DNA from 3 places in the Peribacillus sp. JNUCC41 genome. Region 2 is predicted to be linked to each of the others. Evidence: a T-box and tRNA genes for the amino acid it is inferred to sense, from the RefSeq annotation. Region 2 holds a T-box; the other regions hold tRNA genes.
What was found. A T-box is a leader RNA that pairs with one kind of tRNA and senses whether it is charged. The one in region 2 lies ahead of thrS (threonine--tRNA ligase), so its partner is inferred to be a tRNA-Thr.
Positions count from the first base shown of each region.

Region 1: it has a tRNA-Thr gene. The T-box ahead of thrS (threonine--tRNA ligase) is inferred to sense a tRNA for this amino acid. The anticodon was not compared.
Region 3: it has a tRNA-Thr gene. The T-box ahead of thrS (threonine--tRNA ligase) is inferred to sense a tRNA for this amino acid. The anticodon was not compared.

Region 1 is NZ_CP062163.1:2,637,811-2,643,510, reverse strand. It holds gene glsA (glutaminase A) at 229-1,170, opposite strand; gene JNUCC41_RS12910 (hypothetical protein) at 1,628-1,834, shown strand; gene JNUCC41_RS12905 (hypothetical protein) at 2,217-2,507, shown strand; tRNA gene JNUCC41_RS12900 (tRNA-Leu) at 2,812-2,892, opposite strand; tRNA gene JNUCC41_RS12895 (tRNA-Cys) at 2,901-2,974, opposite strand; tRNA gene JNUCC41_RS12890 (tRNA-Gly) at 2,983-3,057, opposite strand; tRNA gene JNUCC41_RS12885 (tRNA-Gln) at 3,061-3,135, opposite strand; tRNA gene JNUCC41_RS12880 (tRNA-His) at 3,171-3,246, opposite strand; tRNA gene JNUCC41_RS12875 (tRNA-Trp) at 3,264-3,337, opposite strand; tRNA gene JNUCC41_RS12870 (tRNA-Tyr) at 3,348-3,431, opposite strand; tRNA gene JNUCC41_RS12865 (tRNA-Thr) at 3,448-3,523, opposite strand; tRNA gene JNUCC41_RS12860 (tRNA-Phe) at 3,531-3,606, opposite strand; tRNA gene JNUCC41_RS12855 (tRNA-Asp) at 3,618-3,693, opposite strand; tRNA gene JNUCC41_RS12850 (tRNA-Met) at 3,699-3,772, opposite strand; tRNA gene JNUCC41_RS12845 (tRNA-Val) at 3,876-3,951, opposite strand; tRNA gene JNUCC41_RS12840 (tRNA-Glu) at 3,967-4,041, opposite strand; tRNA gene JNUCC41_RS12835 (tRNA-Ser) at 4,051-4,142, opposite strand; tRNA gene JNUCC41_RS12830 (tRNA-Asn) at 4,148-4,222, opposite strand; rRNA gene rrf (5S ribosomal RNA) at 4,232-4,347, opposite strand; rRNA gene JNUCC41_RS12820 (23S ribosomal RNA) at 4,466-5,700, opposite strand, start outside.
Region 2 is NZ_CP062163.1:597,271-604,450, reverse strand. It holds gene JNUCC41_RS02945 (DUF7010 family protein) at 1-482, shown strand, start outside; T-box leader at 632-856, shown strand; T-box leader at 887-1,111, shown strand; T-box leader at 1,142-1,363, shown strand; gene thrS (threonine--tRNA ligase) at 1,424-3,331, shown strand; gene JNUCC41_RS02935 (LysE family transporter) at 3,618-4,244, opposite strand; gene JNUCC41_RS02930 (MFS transporter) at 4,589-5,824, shown strand; gene JNUCC41_RS02925 (amino acid permease) at 6,309-7,180, shown strand, end outside.
Region 3 is NZ_CP062163.1:1,237,034-1,244,213, forward strand. It holds gene JNUCC41_RS06100 (TraR/DksA C4-type zinc finger protein) at 1-683, shown strand, start outside; tRNA gene JNUCC41_RS06105 (tRNA-Glu) at 727-798, opposite strand; tRNA gene JNUCC41_RS06110 (tRNA-Ser) at 802-892, opposite strand; tRNA gene JNUCC41_RS06115 (tRNA-Asn) at 894-968, opposite strand; tRNA gene JNUCC41_RS06120 (tRNA-Ile) at 979-1,055, opposite strand; tRNA gene JNUCC41_RS06125 (tRNA-Gly) at 1,061-1,134, opposite strand; tRNA gene JNUCC41_RS06130 (tRNA-His) at 1,139-1,214, opposite strand; tRNA gene JNUCC41_RS06135 (tRNA-Phe) at 1,232-1,307, opposite strand; tRNA gene JNUCC41_RS06140 (tRNA-Asp) at 1,331-1,406, opposite strand; tRNA gene JNUCC41_RS06145 (tRNA-Met) at 1,413-1,486, opposite strand; tRNA gene JNUCC41_RS06150 (tRNA-Ser) at 1,590-1,682, opposite strand; tRNA gene JNUCC41_RS06155 (tRNA-Ile) at 1,704-1,780, opposite strand; tRNA gene JNUCC41_RS06160 (tRNA-Met) at 1,791-1,867, opposite strand; tRNA gene JNUCC41_RS06165 (tRNA-Ala) at 1,896-1,971, opposite strand; tRNA gene JNUCC41_RS06170 (tRNA-Pro) at 1,989-2,065, opposite strand; tRNA gene JNUCC41_RS06175 (tRNA-Arg) at 2,077-2,153, opposite strand; tRNA gene JNUCC41_RS06180 (tRNA-Leu) at 2,163-2,251, opposite strand; tRNA gene JNUCC41_RS06185 (tRNA-Gly) at 2,264-2,338, opposite strand; tRNA gene JNUCC41_RS06190 (tRNA-Leu) at 2,347-2,428, opposite strand; tRNA gene JNUCC41_RS06195 (tRNA-Lys) at 2,437-2,512, opposite strand; tRNA gene JNUCC41_RS06200 (tRNA-Thr) at 2,533-2,608, opposite strand; tRNA gene JNUCC41_RS06205 (tRNA-Val) at 2,619-2,694, opposite strand; rRNA gene rrf (5S ribosomal RNA) at 2,706-2,821, opposite strand; rRNA gene JNUCC41_RS06215 (23S ribosomal RNA) at 2,941-5,873, opposite strand; rRNA gene JNUCC41_RS06220 (16S ribosomal RNA) at 6,051-7,180, opposite strand, start outside.

The DNA of each region.
Region 1 (5,700 bases), 2.0 Mb from region 2:
TGAAAGTGAGTGATTTGTTCCTTTCAGGCTTTAGACTGAACCTCAATTGATAATCCTACTGTACCAATCGTATCAGATAGGCCTTTTCCTGTAAGACCATACCAAACAAACGAAAAAGCTCTTATTCCAAGCTTTATTCTCTCTCTTCTCTGACTCTCCTTAGCCAGACAGCATCCGAATGAAAAATAATTTGATTAATATCATCGCCCCACCGCTAATGGTCAAGGTTTAAAAATTAAACATACTTAAAGAATACTTTTTCGCCATCATTTCCAAGATTTTTATCCCCGCAACGCTGTTCCCCTTCTCATCCAGCGCTGCACCATAAATTCCAATTCCACATTTTCCGGGAACGGCCCCCATGATTCCCCCTGACACACCGCTTTTTGCCGGTATGCCCACATTGATGGCAAATTCACCTGATGCGTTATACATGCCGCAAGTGACCATGAATGTCTTGCAAATACGGGCAATATCCCCGGGGATGATTTGCTTTCCCGTCAACAAATCTTTCCCATTCATGGCCAGCACACAGCCTATCCTTGCCAAATCCTGACTATCCATTTCAATGGCACACTGCTTCGAGTACAATTCGATTAAGTCCTCCACATCCTCATTTATTACATTATGCTGCTTTAAAAAATAGCTTAACGACCTATTTAAGTCTGCTGTATTGTATTCTGACCGGGCTACATCTTCATTAAAACCAATCGTGGGGTTTTGAGTCAATTCCCGGATAAAATCTAAAATACGCTGAAATCGTTCATTCACACTATCACCTGCGATCATGTGGGTCACAGTCAATGCTCCTGCATTGATCATCGGATTTAACGGTTTGGATGGCTTGTTTGTCTCTAACTTGGCAATCGAATTGAAAGGGTCGCCGGTGGGTTCCTTACCTACATAGGAAAAGACATATTCCTCCCCTTTTTCCATTAATACGAGAGCAAGTGTCAAAACTTTCGATATGCTTTGCAGTGTCATTTTCCCACTTACATCCCCCGCACAATATCCTTTTCCGTCAGGATAGTAAATAGCAACAGATAAATCCCCAGGATTCGCCTTTTCAAGGGCCGGTATATAGTCCGCTACCTTTCCCATATTTGTATATTCTTTTGCCTGATCGACCAGTTGCTGTAACTCGTCATTGGACCTGCATTGACATCCCATATTGTTCACATTTTGCCGCCCCTTAGAAAATTTGTTATTTGAAGTGTTCTTAAATAGTGGTTTTTTATTTATTACCATATTTCATTGATATTATTTAGAAAAAGTACGAAGCGGAAAATAAATAGAAGTAAGGTTAAAAGAGCTAATTTCCTGGTTGATAACGGACTAGTGCTACATGTCTCAATATGAACATTCTAACAACACAATGCAGAACATGATTCTGCATTGCTTTGGTCGTGTTAAAGACAAAGGAAAACAACAACATATACAGGCAACAGTCAAGCAGTAAGACAGCTAAGCTAACGCCATGTAAAAAAGTCAGGAGCAACTTCCCTGTTCTTTAAAGAAGATTTAATTGAAAAAAGAAGGAATTAGACGTGCTCAGACGGAAATATAGACATACGAATAATATTAAGCTTTCATATGTCTTTCACACTTATGGAAAGTAGGAAAAGCCATGGGAAAATCGAAGAGTTTACAAGAAATCTATAACGCCAACCGTCCAGAAAATAATGAACTATTCCGAGCGATACAAAAGCATCTACAAATGAAGCATCCAGACAAACGAATGACAGCTACGAGAACATTGCAAATAATTGTGGCTGATAGTGTTTCATTCGGAGAGCTGCGTAATGTGGAAGCCCTCCTTCTTCACAGTCAATAAGGATCTGTTGTTTTACAAGCCTTTCGATAATTTTAAACAAAGAAAGGAAATCATCAATGAAAGAATCTCTAAAAAAATTCTAAAACATTCTTCTTAATCGTGCCACTTGTGACATTGGCTTTTTGATGCTCAACCAGACCTATTAATCTAGCTTAAATCAACATGTCACATGTAAGTTGGTTCGTTTCATAAACTCAGCAGCATTCATTCCCAATCACTTTTGCCTTTGTAATAGCCTGTTTTCGTTTTATCAATTTGGTACGGATTTACTTTCATTTGGTGAGTTAAAATGCTCATAAGATAAAGATTGACAACATTTTTATCGTGACTCATACTAGAAATGAATTAATGACAGAATATTAAGAATATTGGAGGGGTAAGTATGAATAAGATTTTCGTTCCTAACGCAATCACCACTTTAACAAATCTTTTCTACAATTCGACTACAATGAATGAGTATTTAGCGATGAGAACCGCTCAATTCTACATTGAAGACCTGAAGCTACTGCAAGACGTGGAAGCTGTTGCCCTGGCAATTGAAAATCAAAATGCTTTCGCTTTAATGTCTAAATTTAAATTATTTGATTATAAGGCTGCCGAAGAAATTGAAATCGCACTATCCTCTTCTGGCTATACGGAAGCGGAGCTAAATGCAATCAATATTGAAATCTAAATTTATTGTTTTGGAACGAATGGGAGAGTTAATGCTCTTTCCATTCGTTTTTTATTTTCATCATTAGAACAAACGTACTCTATACTATTGCTGATCAAATAATTTTTAAATATTTCTTATCACTCCCCACAATATCTGTGGCACCTAAATTCATGTATCGCCTCCATTCTTGAGTGATGAAAAATCAATGCACAATAATCCCGCACATTATTTGTACATATGTTATAGTGCGCCATAAACACAAAAAAGCTTCACACAATTAAGTGTGAAGCTTTTTGTAATAGCGATTCTTCGCTATTCGTGATACCGGTGGCCGGGGTCGAACCGGCACTCCAGAGGAACACGATTTTGAGTCGTGCGCGTCTGCCAATTCCGCCACACCGGCATGTATGTTGGAGGCGGCAACCGGAATCGAACCGGTGGTAAAGGTTTTGCAGACCTCTGCCTTACCGCTTGGCTATGCCGCCAACGTTTTTGGAGCGAAAGACGGGATTCGAACCCGCGACCCCAACCTTGGCAAGGTTGTATTCTACCACTGAACTACTTTCGCATATGGCTGGGCTAGAAGGGATCGAACCTTCGCATGACGGAATCAAAATCCGTTGCCTTACCGCTTGGCTATAGCCCATTAACGTTGTAATCATTATACCATGTTTTATTAAATGGGGCGACTGATGGGAATCGAACCCACGAATGCCTGAACCACAATCAGGTGCGTTAACCACTTCGCCACAATCGCCATTATAGGATTGAAATTGGCAGGGGTAGTAGGAATCGAACCCACACTGGAGGTTTTGGAGACCTCTGTTCTACCTTTAAACTATACCCCTGTAAGAAAGATGGTGGAGGGGGGCAGATTCGAACTGCCGAACCCGAAGGAGCGGATTTACAGTCCGCCGCGTTTAGCCACTTCGCTACCCCTCCGCATATGGATGAAACATGGTGCCGGCAAGAGGACTTGAACCCCCAACCTACTGATTACAAGTCAGTTGCTCTACCAGTTGAGCTACACCGGCACTACTATGGTGGCTCAGGACGGAATCGAACCGCCGACACAAGGATTTTCAGTCCTTTGCTCTACCGACTGAGCTACTGAGCCAAACAATAAAATGGCGGTCCCGACGGGAATCGAACCCGCGATCTCCTGCGTGACAGGCAGGCATGTTAACCGCTACACCACGGGACCATAGATTGCGGGGACAGGATTTGAACCTGCGACCTTCGGGTTATGAGCCCGACGAGCTACCGGACTGCTCCACCCCGCGACGGTATTAATGTTACTATTATGAATCAAGTTTTCGTGTTGAGCGTTTCAAGGGGATGAATGATCAATCCTTTATAGAGAAACAACCTGATCTTATTGAATAATGGTGGAGGATGACGGGATCGAACCGCCGACCCTCTGCTTGTAAGGCAGATGCTCTCCCAGCTGAGCTAATCCTCCAATATGTTGTCTAAATGGTGACCCGTACGGGATTCGAACCCGTGTTACCGCCGTGAAAGGGCGGTGTCTTAACCGCTTGACCAACGGGCCAGGTATAAATGGCGGAGAGCAAGGGATTTGAACCCTTGAGACAGGGTTACCCGTCTACACGATTTCCAATCGTGCTCCTTCGGCCACTCGGACAGCTCTCCAATAATGGCTCCGCAGGTAGGACTCGAACCTACGACCGTTCGGTTAACAGCCGAATGCTCTACCACTGAGCTACTGCGGAACAATATAAGCTTGGCGACGTCCTACTCTCACAGGGGGAAACCCCCAACTACCATCGGCGCTGAAGAGCTTAACTGCCGTGTTCGGAATGGGAACGGGTGTGACCTCTTCGCTATCGTCACCAAACAATGTTAACATTTTTTCAAGACATATATTATTATAACGTCTTTTTGAGAAAATGCAAGAAGAAATTTTCATTCCTTCAAAACTAGATAATAAGAAGGTATTTCATTTTTTTAAAGCGTTGGTTAAGTCCTCGATCTATTAGTATCAGTCAGCTCCACATGTCGCCACGCTTCCACCTCTGACCTATCAACCTGATCATCTTTCAGGGATCTTACTAGCTTACGCCATGGGAAATCTCATCTTGAGGGGGGCTTCATGCTTAGATGCTTTCAGCACTTATCCCGTCCGCACGTAGCTACCCAGCTATGCCTTTGGCAAGACAACTGGTACACCAGCGGTGCGTCCATCCCGGTCCTCTCGTACTAAGGACAGCTCCTCTCAAATTTCCTGCGCCCGCGACGGATAGGGACCGAACTGTCTCACGACGTTCTGAACCCAGCTCGCGTACCGCTTTAATGGGCGAACAGCCCAACCCTTGGGACCGACTACAGCCCCAGGATGCGATGAGCCGACATCGAGGTGCCAAACCTCCCCGTCGATGTGGACTCTTGGGGAGATAAGCCTGTTATCCCCGGGGTAGCTTTTATCCGTTGAGCGATGGCCCTTCCATGCGGAACCACCGGATCACTAAGCCCGACTTTCGTCCCTGCTCGACTTGTAGGTCTCGCAGTCAAGCTCCCTTGTGCCTTTACACTCTACGAATGATTTCCAACCATTCTGAGGGAACCTTTGGGCGCCTCCGTTACTCTTTAGGAGGCGACCGCCCCAGTCAAACTGCCCACCTGACACTGTCTCCCACCCCGATAAGGGGCGCGGGTTAGAATTTCAATACAGCCAGGGTAGTATCCCACCAACGCCTCCACCGAAGCTAGCGCTCCGGCTTCTCAGGCTCCTACCTATCCTGTACAAGCTGTACCAAAATTCAATATCAGGCTGCAGTAAAGCTCCACGGGGTCTTTCCGTCCTGTCGCGGGTAACCTGCATCTTCACAGGTACTATAATTTCACCGAGTCTCTCGTTGAGACAGTGCCCAGATCGTTACACCTTTCGTGCGGGTCGGAACTTACCCGACAAGGAATTTCGCTACCTTAGGACCGTTATAGTTACGGCCGCCGTTTACTGGGGCTTCGGTTCAAAGCTTCGCTTGCGCTAACCTCTCCCCTTAACCTTCCAGCACCGGGCAGGTGTCAGCCCCTATACTTCGCCTTGCGGCTTCGCAGAGACCTGTGTTTTTGCTAAACAGTCGCCTGGGCCTATTCACTGCGGCTTTTCTGGGCTATTCACCCTAAAAAGCACCCCTTCTCCCGAAGTTACGGGGTCATTTTGCCGAGTTCCTTAACGAGAGTTCTCTCG
Region 2 (7,180 bases):
TCGCAGCCATCTTCGTGGGAATCATAATGGTTATCGGCGGCATTTCATTAATTCATGCATCACAAAAAATGTCCAATCAAGTTTCAGGAGATGGGGCTAGGCGTCTGAAGCGTATCGGATTCTTGTTTAATATGGTCTTCATTGCCGAAGGTTTGCTGATTGGGATTGCCATTGTCATCTGTAACTTGATCAATCAGACCGATCTTATACCGGGAGTCATCGCCATTATTGTAGGGATTCATTTTTTACCTTTGGCGTCACTTTTCCAAATCAAGGTTTACTATGCAACAGGAGTGCTTCTCTGTTTATTGGCGCTTATCACATTGCTTATTGTGCCAGACACTGTCATGTTTGGGGAGCATCAAATCCTTGCACCGTTATCTTTGCTCGGCTTTGGATGCGCGCTAATTCTCTGGATCACTGGACTTACGCTATGGCTTAGAATAAAGAATTCAAGTCTAACGATAGTCGATGAAGATTGAATCAATCAAAAAACCCGTCATGGCGAACGGGTTTTTCATTTTGATTTATTTTTCATCCAGGTCAAGAATCTGAGAATTATAAAATTGGGGTTGTCACTTATGGGAATATATTGTAATATATATAACAATATAAAAATCCATTTACATTTTTAGAAGCATTGATAAGGACATGAATCATTTTTACGGTCTTCAGAGAGGGAAGGGTTAGCTGCGAACTTCCTGGCTTAGGGAACTGATTTACCGCCTTTGAGCTATATCGGTGAACAAGAGTAGCTGATATCGTCTAAGCTGCGTTACAAGCTCCAGAGCCATGAGTGTTTCTTGCTTATGGGAAATTGGGTGGAATCACGGGTATAAACGCACTCGTCCCTTATATAGGGATGGGTGCGTTTTTTATTATTATAATTAGTGCCATGATAAGGACATGAATCATTTTTACGGTCTTCAGAGAGGGAAGGGTTAGCTGCGAACTTCCTGGCTTAGGAAACTGATTTACCGCCTTTGAGCTATATCGGTGAACAAAAGTAACTGATATCGTCTAAGCTGCGTTACAAGCTCCAGAGCCATGAGTGTTACTTGCTTATGGGAAATTGGGTGGAATCACGGGTATAAACGCACTCGTCCCTTACTTAGGGATGGGTGCGTTTTTTATTATTATAATTAGTGCCATGATAAGGACATGAATCATTTTTACGGTCTTCAGAGAGGGAAGGGTTAGCTGCGAACTTCCTGGCTTAGGAAACTGATTTACCGCCTTTGAGCAATATCGGTGAACAAAAGTAACTGATATCGTCTAGCTGCGTTACAAGCTCCAGAGCCATGAGTGTTACTTGCTTATGGGAAATTGGGTGGAACCACGGGTAAACGCACTCGTCCCTTACATAGGGATGAGTGCGTTTTTTTATTACTAAAAAAGGGGTGTTTATGTGATGGGTGAAAAAATGATTAAAGTTCAATTCCCGGATGGGCAGCAAAAGGAATATCCGCTTGGGATGACAGTGGAAGGCGTGGCAGGGTCCATCAGCTCAAGTTTAAGGAAAAAGGCAGTGGCAGGAACACTGGACAAGCAACTGGTTGATCTATGTCACAAGCTGAATGAGGATGCCGAACTGTCGATCTTGACTCTGGATTCGGAAGAAGGATTACAAGTATTACGACATACAGCGGCGCATGTTTTGGCACAGGCAGTGAAAAGATTGTACCGAGATGTGGAATTAGGAATGGGGCCAGTCGTGGAAGATGGTTTTTACTATGATTTTAAGTTAGACCATCCTTTGAGCCCAGAAGATCTACAAGCTATTGAAAAAGAGATGGAACAAATCATAAGTGAAAATCTAGAAATAAAAAGGGTCGAAGTGACTTATGAAGAAGCTGTGAAGTTATTCGAGGGCAGAGGGGAGTCATTCAAGTTGGATATTGCAAAGAGCATCCCTAATGGTGAAAAATTAACGATCTATCAACAGGGGGAATTCGTCGATCTTTGCAGAGGACCGCACCTTCCATCCACATCATTTGTAAAATCGTTCAAATTGACTCATGTATCTGGTGCCTATTGGCGGGGAGACAATCAAAATGAAGTTCTTCAAAGGGTGTATGGCGTGGCATTCCGAAAGAAAAAGGATCTACAGGAACACTTTGAATTCCTGGAAGAAGCGGCCAAACGCGATCACCGTAAATTAGGAAAGCAGTTGGAGCTATTCATGTTTTCGGAAGAAGCCCCTGGAATGCCGTTTTATTTACCGAAAGGGCAAATCGTTAGAAATGAATTGGAGAAATTTTCGCGGGAGCTTCAGACTGAAGCTGATTACGACGAAGTTCGGACTCCTTTCATGATGAACCAGCGGTTATGGGAACAATCGGGTCACTGGGATCATTACCATGAGAATATGTACTTCACTGAGGTGGATCAAACAAAATTCGCGATGAAGCCAATGAACTGTCCGGGGCATATGCTCATTTTTAAAAACAGTCTTTATTCTTACAGGGATTTACCCATTCGAATGGCCGAATTCGGTCAAGTCCACCGTCATGAATATAGCGGGGCATTGAACGGGATGCTGCGTGTCCGTACATTTTGTCAGGATGATGCCCACATCTATGTTCGGCAGGATCAAATCGAAAGTGAAATTAAACAAGTGTTTCATCTGATCGATAAGGTGTACCGCACTTTTGGATTCGAGTATTCCGTTGAGCTTTCGACGCGTCCAGAGGATTCAATGGGTGATGATTCCCTTTGGGAAGCTTCTGAAACAGCCTTGAAAAATGTTCTGGAAAGCATCGGGATACATTATCAAGTAAATGAAGGGGACGGGGCATTTTATGGACCGAAAATTGATTTTCATATTAAAGATGCATTAAAACGAAGCCATCAATGTGCAACAATCCAACTTGATTTTCAAATGCCCGACAAATTTGATCTGACTTACATCGATGAAAATAATGAAAAAGTTCGTCCGGTCGTCATTCATCGTGCCATTTTTGGATCGATCGATCGCTTTTTCGGAATCCTGATAGAACACTTTGCCGGTGCTTTTCCAGTATGGCTCGCCCCGGTGCAAGTACAGATCATCCCCGTCTCACAAGTTCATTTGGATTATTGTTTAAAGGTTCAAAAAGAACTGAAGAATCTGGGCATAAGAGTGAAAATTGATGATCGGAATGAAAAGCTCGGGTATAAAGTCAGGGAAGCGCAGATGGGGAAAATCCCATATATGCTGGTTCTCGGAGATAAAGAAGAGAAAGAAAATGAAGTGAATGTCCGGAAATACGGGGAACAAGAAGTTGAAAATGTCGCAATAGAAACGTTCATCAAGAAAATGGTCCAGCAAATAAAAGAACGCAGCATCTAACAAAAAAAGCAGCGTAATCCGAAACTCACGAGTAAATGCGCGAAATTCACGAGTAAATGCGCGAAACTCACGAGTAAATGCACGGAACTCACGAGTAAATGCGCGAAATTCACGAGTAAATGCGCAAAACTCACGAGTAAATGCGCGGAACTCACGAGTAAATGCGCGGAACTTACGAGTAAATGCACAAAGTTCATGAGTAAATGTCCTTAAGTTAGGTTTGTATAGAAAAAGACAGCCGAATAAATCGGCTGTCTTTTTCTATACGAACTCACCCAGTAAATGCTTATGTAAATAAAACCTTGGCTGCTTGGATGGCAAAGTAAATGCCAATCCCTATAAGGGATATACCCGAAACGATCGAGATGCCCATTAGTAGGGGTTTGGATAATAAGCGTCTGAAGGTGCTGGCGATGATGGCCATTGCGAAATCCCAGGTTAAGAGGCCGACTAGGATCCCTGAGCTGTATAAAAGTAGTTGATCCATATCATATTTTGATGCGGAGTTTGCGAGAATGGATCCATAAATGCCCAGCCAAAACAAAATGGATAAAGGATTCGAAAGGGACATGATGAAGCCTGTCAGAAATGAAGAAAAAAGGGAGTCTTTCGCTTTTCGTGCATTCACTTCAATCTTGCCTGCACTTAGCAGACTTTCGATCCCGGTATAGGTCAGGACGAAAAATCCAAAAAGCCATAAAAATGTCTTCATGAAGGAGTTGTCCAAAAAGTGGACGACACCGAAAAAGACGAGGGCTATAAAAACAAGATCTGCTAAAATGGCACCCCAGCCAAAAATCCAGGCATGCCAAAAACCCTTCTTGATTCCTTTGTCCAATTGAGCAGCGTTTATGGGACCGATAGGAGCCGCCAGTGATAAACCTAATAATATATAGCTGAAAAAAACGCCCAATTCATCACCTCATCGTTTAATACATCTTCGCTTATTTGAATGTATTCAAACAATTGGACTTGTACCACTTTTTTAGCCCTTTTAGAGTGGATATGGTGAATCGTGGTCCGGTTTGCGCTTACCTAGTCATTGTAAAAAAGAGAAACCCATTGTTATACAGAATGGTTTTTTTGTTTTAAAGGTCAAAAGGGGTAATTTTGGTTAATGCGCTACTGAATAAATCTTTCAAAGCTATAACATAATAATTTAAGACATCTAAAAAATGATGCAAAACACATATTGATTTCACGAATGGTTACCTTTTATGCAATTAGTTGCTTTTATAATGGATGAGGAGTGTAAGTATGGAGGGTCATGAGAAGCAAAATAAAGATGTAAGCGTGTGGTGCTTGATCAGTATGGCATCGATTCCATTGGTGATGACGCTTGGAAATTCAATGCTTATTCCGGTTTTGCCAATTTTCGAGGATAAGGTGGGGATATCTTCATTTCAATCAAGCATGGTGATAACAAGCTATTCCGTTGCATCCATTTTTTTAATTCCCATAGCAGGTTATTTATCAGATCGATTCGGACGGAAGATGGTGATCCTGCCAAGTCTGATCCTAGCCCTCATTGGTGGCTTGGTCGCAGGTTATGCATCATGGAAAATGGAAAATCCCTATACATGGATCATCATTGGGAGGGTATTGCAGGGGATTGGGGCGTCTGGTGCCTCGCCCATCATTTTGCCTCTTGTGGGGGATTTATACAAAGATGATGATGAAAAAACGAGCGCTTGTCTGGGTATCATAGAAACCTCGAATACATTTGGGAAAGTGCTTAGTCCAATATTGGGTTCCCTGTTTGCTGCATTTATCTGGTTTTTACCATTCTTCTCGATTTCATTCTTCAGTTTAATATCTATTGTCTTGGTCTTTTTCTTTATAAAGGTACCAAAGGAAAAGGATGATCCGAAGAAATTCAATGAATTTTGGCATGATACGAAAAAAATATTCAAACAGGAAGGAAAATGGTTATATACAGTTTTCCTGATTGGTGTATTTGTCATGTTGGTTTTATTCGGTGTTCTTTTCTTTTTGTCTGATAATCTGGAAAAAATCCATGATTTGCATGGAATCAAAAAAGGTTTAGTGATAGCGATCCCGCTATTTTTCCTTTGTGTGTCTTCTTATGTTGCCGGGAAGAAAATCAAGGGCGAATTGCCAATCATGAAAAAGATCATCATGATTAGTCTGATTGTCCTTTCAATCAGCCTTGTATTTGTCGGTTTTACAAAAAATAAAGTTTTCCTTTTATTACTCGTAACAAGTTTGGCGGGCATAGCAATTGGTGCGTTATTACCGACACTTGACGCAATCATCACTCAAAATATAAAAAAGGAACAGCGTGGGACGATAACTTCCTTCTACATGTCATCTAGGTTCATCGGAGTTGCGGCAGGCCCTCCGGTCATGTCCCTTGTCATGAAAAATCATCTCAATTTGAGTTATATCATTACAGGGATCATAGGTATAGGAATCGTCTTGATTGTTTGGAAATTCATTAGTTCAGACAAAAAAGAAGCTGCTGCCTCCTAATCAATAGAGATTCCCGAAAAAGCCGGGCTTTCCCACGGCTTTTTTGTACTTTTCATTTATAGCTGGATGATTTTATCTTTTGTAGCTGCATTGGATTTCGCAGGTTTTTAAATGAAGGCTGTTTTCGCATACGCAGGAGTCTCGCACTTGCGCTCCAATCAACCTCAAAACAACAATCTTTACGAAAAGAGCCTAAATGAAAAAAAGCTTAATGGCTATTTCCATCATCCCTGGATTATCTTTATCGGCGCTTATCAAGGCATTTTAGCCGTCGTATCACAGTGCTTATTACATAGCACTTCAATTCTTATTCGAATACTTGATTTACCATTTGGTAAATTTCTTCCTTACATAATTCATTGTGGCATTATCAACACTATGAATGATGGAAGGGGGTAATGTTATGACAACAAAAGCCAATTGCCGTTCAGCTAAAGGGAAGACTGCTCAAAATTCAGCAGCATCCGGTGAACAACAAGGCGATATGATATGGTGGCAGTTATCATTGGTCGGTGTTGGCTGTACAATCGGGACAGGGTATTTCCTCGGTTCGGCCATAGGGATTAAAACGACTGGGCCATCCATTGTATTTTCATTTGTTTTGGCTGCACTAGGTACTTACATCGTTTATAATCTGCTAGCTAAGATGACGGCTGCCGATCCTCAAGAGGGCTCTTTTTGTTATTATGCCAATAAAGCATTTGGACGATGGGCTGGCTTTAGCTGTGGCTGGAATTATTGGTCCTCCAATATATTGATCATGGGAAGCCAGCTTACTGCGCTTTCGCTATTATCACAATTTTGGTTTCCGAAGGTCCCGCTGTGGTTATTTGCATCCGGTTTTGCCATTGTTTCGATCGTGGTGGTATTGCTGGGAACAAAAGGGTTCGACAGAGTGGAAAACATACTTGCGATAATTAAGACGGCAGCGATCGTAATGTTCATCATTATTGCAGTATGTGCCGTTTTCGGCTGGTTTGGTCTTGATGGAGGGAAACCGCCCTCATTTCCGAATAAGTTCGATGAATTATTTCCAAAAGGGCTAATAGGGTTTTGGACATCCCTTATCTATGCCTTTTATGCGTTTGGCGGCATTGAGGTCATTGGACTGATGGCAATGCAGCTTAAAAAGAAGGAAGATGCGCCTAAGGCAGGGACGATCATGCTCTTGGTTCTTACCATCATATATGTGATTTCATTGGGGTTAGCCGTAACCATGATTTCAATAGGGGCATTCAGTGAAAAAGAAAGCCCATTCGTTTCGGCATTGGACAGTTATCACCTGGCATTTTTCCCGCACGTTTTTAATGGTGCGATCATCATTGCCGGTTTCTCGACGATGACCGCTTCACTATT
Region 3 (7,180 bases), 640 kb from region 2:
ATAGAATTCAAAATGATGAACAATCCGTTCTGGATAAAAGCCAGACCGAATCCGTAGGGGAATTATCATCCTATGATAATCATCCTGCTGATCTTGGTACCGAATTATTCGAGATGGAACGGAATCAAGCACTCGATGAGCATGCACAATCCGAAATGGAGAAAATCGATGAAGCTTTGAAAGCCATGGAAGAAGGCTCGTATGGCCATTGTAAAACCTGCAATAGGGAAATCCCCATCGAGAGGCTTGAAGCGATCCCAAGCACCCTCTACTGTGTCGAGCATGCTCCAGAACGGTCAATTTCACAAGACCGGCCTGCGGAAGAGGATATACTAATCCCATCCATGGGTGATCATTTTGAAAATCGTCATGGAGTCGAAATGGTGGATAAAGAAGATAGCTTTGGTGAAGTTGCCAAATTCGGTACATCCGAAACACCATCCGATTACACAGGCGATCATGACAATTATAATGATCTATATAAAACCGAGGATGAAACGAACGGGTTTCCTGAAGACTATGAAGGTTATGCCGCAAATGATATCGAAGGAAAAAATAGAGTGAACATACCGAACAAAAACCAAAAGGTATATGAAGATACACTGGAGGAAGAAAATATAGAATCCAATCTTGGAGACATTCCCTATAAACAAAAAGATAGTTATATCAATGAAAAGAAATGAAAAAAAAAGAAGCATACATTCATGTATGCTTCCCTTTTTGTTATGACCCGTACGGGATTCGAACCCGTGTTACCGCCGTGAAAGGGCGGTGTCTTAACCGCTTGACCAACGGGCCAACTGGCGGAGAAGGAGGGATTTGAACCCTCGCGCCGCTCGCGCGACCTACACCCTTAGCAGGGGCGCCTCTTCAGCCTCTTGAGTACTTCCCCATGGCTCCGCAGGTAGGACTCGAACCTACGACCGTTCGGTTAACAGCCGAATGCTCTACCACTGAGCTACTGCGGAACAATAAATATGGTGGGCCTAAATGGACTCGAACCATCGACCTCACGCTTATCAGGCGTGCGCTCTAACCAGCTGAGCTATAGGCCCATATTTGGAGCGGGTGAAGGGAATCGAACCCTCATCATCAGCTTGGAAGGCTGAGGTTTTACCACTAAACTACACCCGCGAAATGGGGCGACTGATGGGAATCGAACCCACGAATGCCTGAACCACAATCAGGTGCGTTAACCACTTCGCCACAATCGCCGTAATTTTTCAGAATATGGTGGCTCAGGACGGAATCGAACCGCCGACACAAGGATTTTCAGTCCTTTGCTCTACCGACTGAGCTACTGAGCCACATATGTATTGAATTTTAAAAATGGCGGTCCCGACGGGAATCGAACCCGCGATCTCCTGCGTGACAGGCAGGCATGTTAACCGCTACACCACGGGACCTAATAATTGCGGGGACAGGATTTGAACCTGCGACCTTCGGGTTATGAGCCCGACGAGCTACCGGACTGCTCCACCCCGCGACGGTAATAATGAAACGATTTGCATCAAGTTTTCGTGTATAACGTTTCGTCCGCATCCTTTATGTAAGGGTGTTTCAAAACAACTTGCTGCTTTTTGAAAAAATGGAGGAGGTAGAGGGATTCGAACCCCCGCGGGATTTGACTCCCCTGTCGGTTTTCAAGACCGATCCCTTCAGCCGAACTTGGGTATACCTCCATGGCTTTTAAAAAGTGAATATGGTGGACCTTGTAGGACTCGAACCTACGACCGGACGGTTATGAGCCGTCTGCTCTAACCAGCTGAGCTAAAGGTCCTTATATTTATTGGTAGCGGCGGAGGGGATCGAACCCCCGACCTCACGGGTATGAACCGTACGCTCTAGCCAGCTGAGCTACACCGCCAATATAATATAAGTTTCTGATTGAAAAATGGTGGAGCCTAGCGGGATCGAACCGCTGACCTCCTGCGTGCAAGGCAGGCGCTCTCCCAGCTGAGCTAAGGCCCCATTCATTAAAAATCACGTGGTCGGGAAGACAGGATTCGAACCTGCGACCCCTTGGTCCCAAACCAAGTGCTCTACCAAGCTGAGCTACTTCCCGCAATAAAAACATGGTGCGCCCGGCGGGAGTCGAACCTACAACCTTCTGATTCGTAGTCAGATGCTCTATCCAATTGAGCTACGGGCGCATATTATGATGGTGCCGAGGACCGGAATCGAACCGGTACGGTAGTCACCTACCGCAGGATTTTAAGTCCTGTGCGTCTGCCAGTTCCGCCACCCCGGCACATACGAAAAGTGGAGCGGAAGACGGGATTCGAACCCGCGACCCCAACCTTGGCAAGGTTGTATTCTACCACTGAACTACTTCCGCATGAAAGATGCGGGTGAAGGGACTTGAACCCCCACGCCTTGCGGCGCCAGATCCTAAGTCTGGTGCGTCTGCCAATTCCGCCACACCCGCATATAAAATGGTGAGCCATGAAGGATTCGAACCTTCGACCCTCTGATTAAAAGTCAGATGCTCTACCAACTGAGCTAATGGCTCGTGCTTGTACTATTTTAAAATGGTGCCGGCAAGAGGACTTGAACCCCCAACCTACTGATTACAAGTCAGTTGCTCTACCAGTTGAGCTACACCGGCAGGTGTAAAATGGTGGAGGATGACGGGATCGAACCGCCGACCCTCTGCTTGTAAGGCAGATGCTCTCCCAGCTGAGCTAATCCTCCATATGAAACCTGCTTGGCGACGTCCTACTCTCACAGGGGGAAACCCCCAACTACCATCGGCGCTGAAGAGCTTAACTGCCGTGTTCGGAATGGGAACGGGTGTGACCTCTTCGCTATCGTCACCAAACAATGTTAACATTTTTTCAAGACATATATTATTATAACGTCTTTTTGAGAAAATGCAAGAAGAAATTTTCATTCCTTCAAAACTAGATAATAAGAAGGTATTTCATTTTTTTTAAAGCGTTGGTTAAGTCCTCGATCTATTAGTATCAGTCAGCTCCACATGTCGCCACGCTTCCACCTCTGACCTATCAACCTGATCATCTTTCAGGGATCTTACTAGCTTGCGCCATGGGAAATCTCATCTTGAGGGGGGCTTCATGCTTAGATGCTTTCAGCACTTATCCCGTCCGCACGTAGCTACCCAGCTATGCCTTTGGCAAGACAACTGGTACACCAGCGGTGCGTCCATCCCGGTCCTCTCGTACTAAGGACAGCTCCTCTCAAATTTCCTGCGCCCGCGACGGATAGGGACCGAACTGTCTCACGACGTTCTGAACCCAGCTCGCGTACCGCTTTAATGGGCGAACAGCCCAACCCTTGGGACCGACTACAGCCCCAGGATGCGATGAGCCGACATCGAGGTGCCAAACCTCCCCGTCGATGTGGACTCTTGGGGGAGATAAGCCTGTTATCCCCGGGGTAGCTTTTATCCGTTGAGCGATGGCCCTTCCATGCGGAACCACCGGATCACTAAGCCCGACTTTCGTCCCTGCTCGACTTGTAGGTCTCGCAGTCAAGCTCCCTTGTGCCTTTACACTCTACGAATGATTTCCAACCATTCTGAGGGAACCTTTGGGCGCCTCCGTTACTCTTTAGGAGGCGACCGCCCCAGTCAAACTGCCCACCTGACACTGTCTCCCACCCCGATAAGGGGCGCGGGTTAGAATTTCAATACAGCCAGGGTAGTATCCCACCAACGCCTCCACCGAAGCTAGCGCTCCGGCTTCTCAGGCTCCTACCTATCCTGTACAAGCTGTACCAAAATTCAATATCAGGCTGCAGTAAAGCTCCACGGGGTCTTTCCGTCCTGTCGCGGGTAACCTGCATCTTCACAGGTACTATAATTTCACCGAGTCTCTCGTTGAGACAGTGCCCAGATCGTTACACCTTTCGTGCGGGTCGGAACTTACCCGACAAGGAATTTCGCTACCTTAGGACCGTTATAGTTACGGCCGCCGTTTACTGGGGCTTCGGTTCAAAGCTTCGCTTGCGCTAACCTCTCCCCTTAACCTTCCAGCACCGGGCAGGTGTCAGCCCCTATACTTCGCCTTGCGGCTTCGCAGAGACCTGTGTTTTTGCTAAACAGTCGCCTGGGCCTATTCACTGCGGCTTTTCTGGGCTATTCACCCTAAAAAGCACCCCTTCTCCCGAAGTTACGGGGTCATTTTGCCGAGTTCCTTAACGAGAGTTCTCTCGCACACCTTAGGATTCTCTCCTCGCCTACCTGTGTCGGTTTGCGGTACGGGCACCTTACATCTCACTAGAGGCTTTTCTTGGCAGCGTGGAATCAGGAACTTCGGTACTATATTTCCCTCGCCATCACAGCTCCGCCTTAATGGAAACGGGATTTGCCTCGTTTCCGGCCTAACTGCTTGGACGCGCATATCCAACAGCGCGCTTACCCTATCCTTCTGCGTCCCCCCATCGTTCAAACGATGTATAGGTGGTACAGGAATATCAACCTGTTGTCCATCGCCTACGCCTTTCGGCCTCGGCTTAGGTCCCGACTAACCCTGAGCGGACGAGCCTTCCTCAGGAAACCTTAGGCATTCGGTGGAAGGGATTCTCACCCTTCTTTCGCTACTCATACCGGCATTCTCACTTCTAAGCGCTCCACCAGTCCTTCCGGTCTGACTTCAACGCCCTTAGAACGCTCTCCTACCACTGACACCCAATGGTGTCAATCCACAGCTTCGGTGATACGTTTAGCCCCGGTACATTTTCGGCGCGGAGTCACTCGACCAGTGAGCTATTACGCACTCTTTAAATGGTGGCTGCTTCTAAGCCAACATCCTGGTTGTCTAAGCAACTCCACATCCTTTTCCACTTAACGTATACTTTGGGACCTTAGCTGGTGGTCTGGGCTGTTTCCCTTTCGACTACGGATCTTATCACTCGCAGTCTGACTCCCAAGAATAAGTATTTGGCATTCGGAGTTTGACTGAATTCGGTAACCCGTTGGGGGCCCCTAGTCCAATCAGTGCTCTACCTCCAATACTCTCATCTTGAGGCTAGCCCTAAAGCTATTTCGGAGAGAACCAGCTATCTCCAGGTTCGATTGGAATTTCTCCGCTACCCACACCTCATCCCCGCACTTTTCAACGTGCGTGGGTTCGGGCCTCCATTCAGTGTTACCTGAACTTCACCCTGGACATGGGTAGATCACCTGGTTTCGGGTCTACGACCTCATACTCATTCGCCCTATTCAGACTCGCTTTCGCTGCGGCTCCGTCTCATCAACTTAACCTCGCATGAAATCGTAACTCGCCGGTTCATTCTACAAAAGGCACGCCATTACCCATTAACGGGCTTTGACTACTTGTAGGCACACGGTTTCAGGATCTATTTCACTCCCCTTCCGGGGTGCTTTTCACCTTTCCCTCACGGTACTGGTTCACTATCGGTCACTAGGGAGTATTTAGCCTTGGGAGATGGTCCTCCCTGCTTCCGACGGGATTTCTCGTGTCCCGCCGTACTCAGGATCCACTCAGGAGGGAACGAAGTTTCAACTACAGGGTTTTTACCTTCTTCGACGGACCTTTCCAGGTCGCTTCATTTACCCCGTTCCTTTGTAACTCCATGTTGAGTGTCCTACAACCCCAAGAGGCAAGCCTCTTGGTTTGGGCTAATTCCGTTTCGCTCGCCGCTACTCAGGAAATCGCGTTTGCTTTCTCTTCCTCCGGGTACTTAGATGTTTCAGTTCCCCGGGTCTGCCTTCAGTACCCTATGTATTCAGGTAAAGATACTGTTCCATTACGAACAGTGGGTTTCCCCATTCGGAAATCTCCGGATCAAAGCTTACTTACAGCTCCCCGAAGCATATCGGTGTTAGTCCCGTCCTTCATCGGCTCCTAGTGCCAAGGCATCCACCGTGCGCCCTTTCTAACTTAACCGTTAAAAAAGATCTTACAGATGCTTTGAAAAAAATTAATTGCCTTCTATCTATTATCTAGTTTTCAAGGAACAATGCAGAAAGAATGTCATCACATCGTGATGCTTGTCTTTCCTATTTGAATGAATTACTCATTCAAAACTGAACAAAACAAAAGCGCTCTCGTAATTATCCTTAGAAAGGAGGTGATCCAGCCGCACCTTCCGATACGGCTACCTTGTTACGACTTCACCCCAATCATCTGTCCCACCTTAGGCGGCTGGCTCCATGAAGGTTACCTCACCGACTTCGGGTGTTACAAACTCTCGTGGTGTGACGGGCGGTGTGTACAAGGCCCGGGAACGTATTCACCGCGGCATGCTGATCCGCGATTACTAGCGATTCCGGCTTCATGCAGGCGAGTTGCAGCCTGCAATCCGAACTGAGAATGGCTTTATGGGATTCGCTTACCTTCGCAGGTTTGCAGCCCTTTGTACCATCCATTGTAGCACGTGTGTAGCCCAGGTCATAAGGGGCATGATGATTTGACGTCATCCCCACCTTCCTCCGGTTTGTCACCGGCAGTCACCTTAGAGTGCCCAACTGAATGCTGGCAACTAAGATCAAGGGTTGCGCTCGTTGCGGGACTTAACCCAACATCTCACGACACGAGCTGACGACAACCATGCACCACCTGTCACTCTGTCCCCCGAAGGGGAAAGCCCTATCTCTAGGGTTGTCAGAGGATGTCAAGACCTGGTAAGGTTCTTCGCGTTGCTTCGAATTAAACCACATGCTCCACCGCTTGTGCGGGCCCCCGTCAATTCCTTTGAGTTTCAGCCTTGCGGCCGTACTCCCCAGGCGGAGTGCTTAATGCGTTAGCTGCAGCACTAAAGGGCGGAAACCCTCTAACACTTAGCACTCATCGTTTACGGCGTGGACTACCAGGGTATCTAATCCTGTTTGCTCCCCACGCTTTCGCGCCTCAGTGTCAGTTACAGACCAGAAAGTCGCCTTCGCCACTGGTGTTCCTCCAAATCTCTACGCATTTCACCGCTACACTTGGAATTCCACTTTCCTCTTCTGCACTCAAGTCCCCCAGTTTCCAATGACCCTCCACGGTTGAGCCGTGGGCTTTCACATCAGACTTAAGGAACCACCTGCGCGCGCTTTACGCCCAATAATTCCGGACAACGCTTGCCACCTACGTATTACCGCGGCTGCTGGCACGTAGTTAGCCGTGGCTTTCTGGTTAGGTACCGTCAAGGTACCAGCAGTTACTCTGGTACTTGTTCTTCCCTAACAACAGAACTTTACGACCCGAAGGCC